Regions from separate parts of the Thalassotalea sp. SU-HH00458 genome, predicted to be linked through region 1. Evidence: predicted binding sites of a transcription regulator. Region 1 holds the regulator's gene; each other region holds the start of a gene.
The links. Region 1 encodes FNR, which switches genes on or off when oxygen is low (the NO sensors DNR and NnrR bind a similar motif). Its sites were predicted from a motif close to TTGATCTAGATCAA; they were not measured.

Region 1 (2,276 bases):
CATCACAGTTTAAATTATCAATTAAATGTTCAGCAGTATTCCCGATCAGGGCAGCGGATAATCCTGTTCGGCCAATAGTACCTAAGATCACTAATTCTGCATCTAATTCGTCTGCCAGCCTGACAATGATATCTTCTGGTAAACCTTCTTCCACATGGGTGTGCTCTTTACTGATTGCAAACTGTTGAGCATGCTCATCCATCGCTTCTATATGATGACTTAACATGGATTCGTTGTATTCGTTTGCATTAAATTCAGGGATCTCAATTGCGATATTAACGGGAGTGCCAGGGAAAGAGTTGACCAAATGAACATTTGCCTTGATCAATTTTGATAGATTGATCGCTTCTTCTGTGATTTTTACATTTAAAGATTGATGCTCTGCTTCAGCACTGCCTACATTGAGTGCCGCGACAATATTGCCATTCATTGGCCATAAATGATCTTTCACTAATAAAACAGGACAGGGACATTTTCTTAATATATGCCAATCAGTTGGCGTGAATATGACTGATTTTAATTTATCGTGCTGATGTGTTCCTTTAATGACTATGTCATAGCCATTATTTAATACTTCTTCAATAATGGGTTCAAAAGGTCTATTGTGCCAAATTACTTTAGTATCTATTGCAATATTATCGTGCGGTAAAACGTTAATTAACTCATTCAACCATTGAATACGATCATTAATTAATGAGTTGCGCATAGCTTCACGCTCATCGTTTGACAGCATGGTAGTCATCTCATAAGAAAAATCATATATCGAAAGGAAAGCTGTGATGGTGGCCTGAGTTTGTTTGGCTAATTCAATTGCTCTTTTTAAGGCTTTTTGATCTTCAGTGGTTGGATCTATGATTGCTAATATTTGATGATACTTTTCCATATTCGCTCCAGAATAACTCATGTTAATGATTTACTATCAGTATAGTTATATTCTTATATAACACATAGTTGAAGATTGTTTTAAATCAATAAATTGGTCGTTTTGAAGGAAAAGTTAAGCAAGCAAATACTTTGCAGATGTTTGAGATATATTTACGCAAGGCAAAAGTATGTGGGAGAGTGATGTGCTGCTATAGCGCAGCACAATCTTCAAGCTTATCGCTGTCTAAAATTGTAATAAGCTTGCCATCAACTTTAATTAAGTCATTTTTATTGAATCGATTTAATAACCGACTAATTGTTTCAACCGTTAAGCCGATATAATTGCCAATATCACTGCGAGTCATCGTCAACCTGAACTCAGTGGCTGATAATCCCCTAGCGTGATAACGGGCGCTTAAGGCACATAAAAATGTAGCAAGACGCTGCTCAGCATTCTTACGGTTCAATAAAGTTAACATTTCTTGATCATTTTTAATTTCAGAGCTCATCATACGAAGGATTTGCTTTTTAAGCTTTGGCATATGATTAGATAAATTATCTAAGGTATTATAGGGGATTTCACAAACCATTGAAGTTTCTAATGCTTTTGCAAAACTCGGATGTTCAGACTCTGCTATGGCATCAAACCCTAATAAATCTCCTGCTAAATGGAAGCCGGTAATTTGTTCTTCACCACTTTCGTTTACCGTAAACGTTTTGAAAGTGCCAGAGCGTATAGCGTATAAGGACTGCATAGTTTGACCATCTTGAAAAAGCTGCTCACCTTTATGGATAGGGCGTTTCCGGTCAATGATTTCATCAAGGGTTTCTAACTCTTTTTCATCAAGAGAATACGGTAGACAAAGTTCACTGATGCTACAATTTTGGCAATGAATATGTTGTTGTGATGCGCTTTGATTCTTGTACATATTTTCCTTAACATCTAAGTTAATTATCCACTTCGAGTATGGTATTAGAACATTTGTGTATATGCAAATTTTAGCGTCAAGATACCATAACTTATTAGTAATAACGCCATAGTTTTTCTAAAATAATTATTTTGCATTAATAGCTTTATAAAAGTAAAACCAAATGAAACCGTCAATAACGCAGGTAAAGTACCAAGCCCAAAAAACATCATGATCAAACCTCCTTTTATTGCGTTGCCGCTGGCTAAAGACCAGGTTAATGTTGAATAAACTAAACCACATGGTAACCAACCCCATAAGGTACCTAAAAGGAAAGATTTCTTTACACTCTTTATCGGAATTATCTTTTTACTTAAAGGCGATAAGTGTTGCCAAAGGTGTTTACCAATTACTTCAACTTTTGATATCCATAATAACCATTGACCAATGTATAATCCGAGCAAGATTAAAAAAATACCGGCAATAATTTTTAAAGTGACAATA
Region 2 (2,276 bases), on a different contig from region 1:
TTCAGCGCGTCTCATCAATTTGTGAATTAATTGCTAAAAAGTTTGGTTTAGATGAAAAACTCGTTGAAGCTATTAAGTTAGCCGCACCATTACATGACCTAGGTAAAATCACCATCCCAGAGCAAATCTTGCATAAAGCAGGAAAGCTCGATGAAAACGAATGGGATATTATGAAAACTCATAGTGAATCTGGCGCGCAATTATTGACAAAATCAAAAGCCAGTATCGCGATGGTAGGGGCGAAATTAGCGCGTTATCATCATGAAAATTGGGATGGAACGGGTTACCCAGAAGGGTTAAAAGGGGAAGCAATTCCAATTGAAGCACGTATTGTCGCTATTGGTGATGTGTTTGATGCTTTAGGATCAGAACGTAGCTACGATAAACCTTGGTCAGCGTCAGAAATCAAAGCTTATATTATTGAACAAAAAGGGAAAAAGTTTCAGCCAGCACTCGTCGATATTATGATTGATAATTTCGATGAGTTTTGGTCTATAAGAAACCGTTTGCCTGATTAATCAATACTCTGAACTCGATGCTTGGCAATGATATTTGCACAATGGCTTACTACGTTATGGGCTATACTGGGTAGTTGGTCTAAATCTAGTGCATCGATAACGTTTTTAACTGCTAATCCTAACTCTGTGTTGCCTTCGATTTTTAAACGTCGTTGAAAAAACAAGGTATCAGGATCTTCTTTTCTACCTGCTATCAATAATAAATCATCGCCATTTGCAAAAAAGCAGACATCTGCTTTTTTGCTATTTTTTGGTGCCATGATCAAGCGATCATTTTGAAAACTTAACAGCCAAGAAATCCCCAAATCATTGATGTTAATGTTTAACCAGCTCCCTTGTAAAAAGTCAAAATCACCCTCGTTAATAGCGTCAGAAAAAATAGAATGTAAAATCGGTAATAAACATGCTTTATGAACAGAGTCAGGAATTCGTGTTAATACCGGTGTTAAAATACTGGGCAAATTGTTTAATAATTTGGCGCCATAATTTGCTGTGAAATGACTACATGGAATGAGATTCCTCACAACGGACCCTTGTTTAAATAAAAGTTTTGGTAGGTGCTATGGTAGCAATAGCGTTCAATTGTTATCTGTTACAGATCAACTTTTAGTGAAAAAGTTCTACAAATAAAAACCGAAAAGTTTGTTTTAAGTCAAACCCTCATCATTGAAAAATCGTTAAATTGCCGCTGGTTATTCTACTGAAAAAAGACGTGTATGGAATTATTATGTCCGGCGGGAAATTTTCCTGCCTTAAAAACAGCAATAAATAACGGCGCAGATGCGGTTTATATTGGTATGAAAGGTGATACTAATGCCAGACACTTTGCCGGATTAAACTTCACAGAAAGTAAATTATTAAAAGCTGTTGACTATGTTCATCAGCGAGAGAAAAAGTTACATGTAGCCATCAATACTTTTGCACATCCCGCAGGTGAAATGCGTTGGCGAAAAGCTGTTGATGATGCCGTTGCCATTGGGTGCGATGCTTTAATCATTGCGGATTTAGGCGTGTTAGATTATGCAGCAAATAAATACCCTGATATCGAGCGACACGTTTCTGTGCAAGCATCTACAACGAATATAGAAGCTATCCGATTTTATCATGAAAACTTTGAAGTAAGTCGTGTGGTGTTACCTCGAGTATTATCTGTGCAACAAGTCAGACAATTAGCCCTTAAAACTCCAGTACCGTTAGAAGTATTCGCTTTTGGTAGTTTATGTATTATGTCGGAAGGGCGGTGTTATTTATCTTCTTATATGACAGGAGAATCTCCTAATACCGTTGGAGCTTGTTCACCAGCTAAATATGTGCGTTGGCAAGACACTGATAAAGGTTTGGAAAGTCGGCTAAATGGTGTATTGATCGACCGTTATCAACCGGATGAAAAGGCTGGATATCCTACGTTATGTAAAGGTAAATTTGCTGTAAATGAAAACGTATATCATGCACTAGAAGAGCCAACCAGTTTAAATACCCTTGCCTTGATCCCTCAACTAGCAAAAATGGGCGTAGTTTCGGTCAAAATAGAGGGCCGACAACGTAGCCCTGCTTATGTTGAACAGATAGCAAAAACATGGCGTAGTGCATTAGATAGTTATCAACGATCTCCCGATAAATTTGAGGTAGAAAGTCGTTGGATGGATTCTTTAGCAAAGTTATCAGAAGGGAAACAAACCACGTTAGGTGCTTATCACCGTCAATGGCAATAATCGATTAAACAAAGAGAGTTAATAATGAAGTTTTCCCTCGGAGCCA
Region 3 (2,276 bases), on a different contig from region 1:
ACCTTTTCGCGCTTCGCTATCTTTTTTCGCAATGATAGTGGCTTGTAATAAGGTGTCTAGTTTTTCTTTTTCAGCGGTAGTTTTTGCAAAATCGGTATCTTCAATACGTGAACGTGATTCACTCACATTGACTCGACTAGTTTCATAGGTAGAAACTTGACTTGCTAAAGCGTTTGACTCTGCTCCTAGTGTAGCCGCCGTATTATTGAGGGTTTCAAAAGCAGTATCAATTGCTCCTTGTGTTGCCGTTGGATCGCTTGCATCAAGTCCTGCTAAAAAATTTGGGTCATCAAGTACTTCTGCAGCAATAGTATTAATTTGTTCAGTGACTTGATCGAGTTCACCTTGTATTGCACCACCGCTACTTAAGGGGTTACCCGATTGAATGGAAAGTTCTTTTGCTCGCTGTAATCCTTCTGAAATAGAGGCTAGTTGACCAGATTGTACATTATTAATGTTTATTTGATCTTGTGAGTTAATGCTTAATTGTTGATAACCATTTATTTGAGAGGTTAATCTATTCGCTATTTGCAAGCCAGCAGCATCGTCTGCAGCACTATTAATACGTTTCCCAGAGGCAAGTTGCTCATCTTTTTCTTCACGCTCTTTTGTTATGCGCTCAATGAAGCTTAATGTTGGAGAGCTTTGGTTAATAGAAAGACTCATAGTCACCGCCTTTGAAATTTACAACAAGTAGTTCGAAATAATCTAAGTAACTATAGCAAATATCGCGCTGAATCGCTCATATAATAAACAGAATTATACCGGCCTGCTGGTTAATACTGTGTTAAATCGCCAATAAATCATCAAGCTACCGTTAAAATTTAATTATTTTCTTCAATGTTTTTTATGAAGTAATATACATAAAAACTACAAATGCCAATGACGGTTGCTAAGCCGATAAAAGAAATTAGTACGACGGGGTCATTGATTAACATATTAAATAAATTCATAAGATACTCCAAGTATGTTTAATAAAACCTTTTAAGTTATGTGGGTATTTTATCGTATTAACTGGAGAAAGAATGTGATGTAGATCAAGAGATGAATGGAAAGTAATACAGTCCGAAAAGGCATTTCGGACTGTAGTTCGGTATTAACTCTTTTACATAAATAGGGCTTAATAACGTTGCAGAGAGCGCTTTTTATTTTTTAGATCAATTTGTTCAATAATTTGTGCATACAGGGAATTCGCATGATCACGGCCTTTTTGAATATCTTCAACGCTGAGTTTGTGTTCATCCATATCACGGCTTTTAATGGCAGGGGTATAGCCACTTCTTGCTGCAATATAATTCCAAACATATGACATTTCCGTGCTTTTCTTGACACCTTTGCCTTCAAAATACATTAACGCTAAATTAAATTGCGCTAAGGTATAATTTTGTCTAGCAGCCATTTCGTACCATCGTGCAGCTTTGGCTAAATTTCTATCGACACCAATTCCATTGGCGTACATCACACCTAAATTAAATTGCGCACTAGCTAATTCTTTATCGGCGGCTTTTTGCATTAAGACAAAGGCGGTTTTTAAATCTTTTTTAACTATTTCACCTTCACTGTACATAACCGATAAATTAAATAGCGCATCAGGGTAGTTTTGTGCGGCAGCTAAACTCATTAACTCGAAGGCTTTTTGTGGATCTTTTTTAACGCCCCAGCCATTCTCATAAATCAAGGCCATTTGATATTGGGCAGGAGAATATTCTTCCTCTACTAAAGGTTCAAATTCAGCAATAGCAGCTTTAAATTCTCCTCTATTGAGTTGAAAAATTCCTAGTTCTAAATCGCCATCAAAACTAAAAGCTAAAAAACTAGGAGAAAATGATATGAGTAATGCTATTAATTGAAATGTTTTCATAAAGCACCTTTGTGTATTTTTTTTAATGTTCATTTGTTTCTTCTTAAGTGTAGCAATTGATCAAAAAAGTTCGCTATTGTTGTGACATTATTTCTTCAATTTTTTCTTCAAGTTCAAGCCAAAGCATCTCGTTTTCTTCAATATCTTGTTTTAATTTTCCTTGTTCTTTCATTAATTCTGCTAATCGGGTTTTATGCTCTGCTTGATAGATTTCACTCTCGGCTAGAATGCTTTCCACCTCCGTTAACTTCGCTTGCCATTGTTGGACTTTTTTCTCGTATTGCTGAGCTTGTTTTTTTAGCGGCGCTGCGATTTTTCTTAATTCAGCCTGCTGTTGTCGTTGTTGTTTTTTATCTACCGAACTTGTATTTCCTGTTGGTAGTTTTTCTGAATTTTTTGTTGTTTGGCGAGTTAG

Region 2: ubiU (ubiquinone anaerobic biosynthesis protein UbiU) is a predicted target of FNR. The motif match lies at 1,161-1,174, and genes of this name have one in related genera.
Region 3: ABXH06_RS10200 (DUF3149 domain-containing protein) is a predicted target of FNR. The motif match lies at 1,028-1,041, and genes of this name have one in related genera.

What each region holds. Positions count from the first base shown of each region.
Region 1 covers NZ_BAABWW010000013.1:28,499-30,774, reverse strand. Annotated here, with positions in the region: gene uspE (universal stress protein UspE) at 1-883, opposite strand, end outside; gene fnr (fumarate/nitrate reduction transcriptional regulator Fnr) at 1,074-1,793, opposite strand; gene ABXH06_RS16720 (sulfite exporter TauE/SafE family protein) at 1,838-2,276, opposite strand, start outside.
Region 2 covers NZ_BAABWW010000003.1:190,642-192,917, reverse strand. Annotated here, with positions in the region: gene ABXH06_RS06135 (HD domain-containing phosphohydrolase) at 1-518, shown strand, start outside; gene ubiT (ubiquinone anaerobic biosynthesis accessory factor UbiT) at 515-1,042, opposite strand; gene ubiU (ubiquinone anaerobic biosynthesis protein UbiU) at 1,235-2,230, shown strand; gene ABXH06_RS06120 (U32 family peptidase) at 2,255-2,276, shown strand, end outside.
Region 3 covers NZ_BAABWW010000005.1:293,119-295,394, forward strand. Annotated here, with positions in the region: gene ABXH06_RS10195 (flagellin) at 1-666, opposite strand, end outside; gene ABXH06_RS10200 (DUF3149 domain-containing protein) at 825-953, opposite strand; gene ABXH06_RS10205 (tetratricopeptide repeat protein) at 1,121-1,861, opposite strand; gene ABXH06_RS10210 (ATP-binding cassette domain-containing protein) at 1,935-2,276, opposite strand, start outside.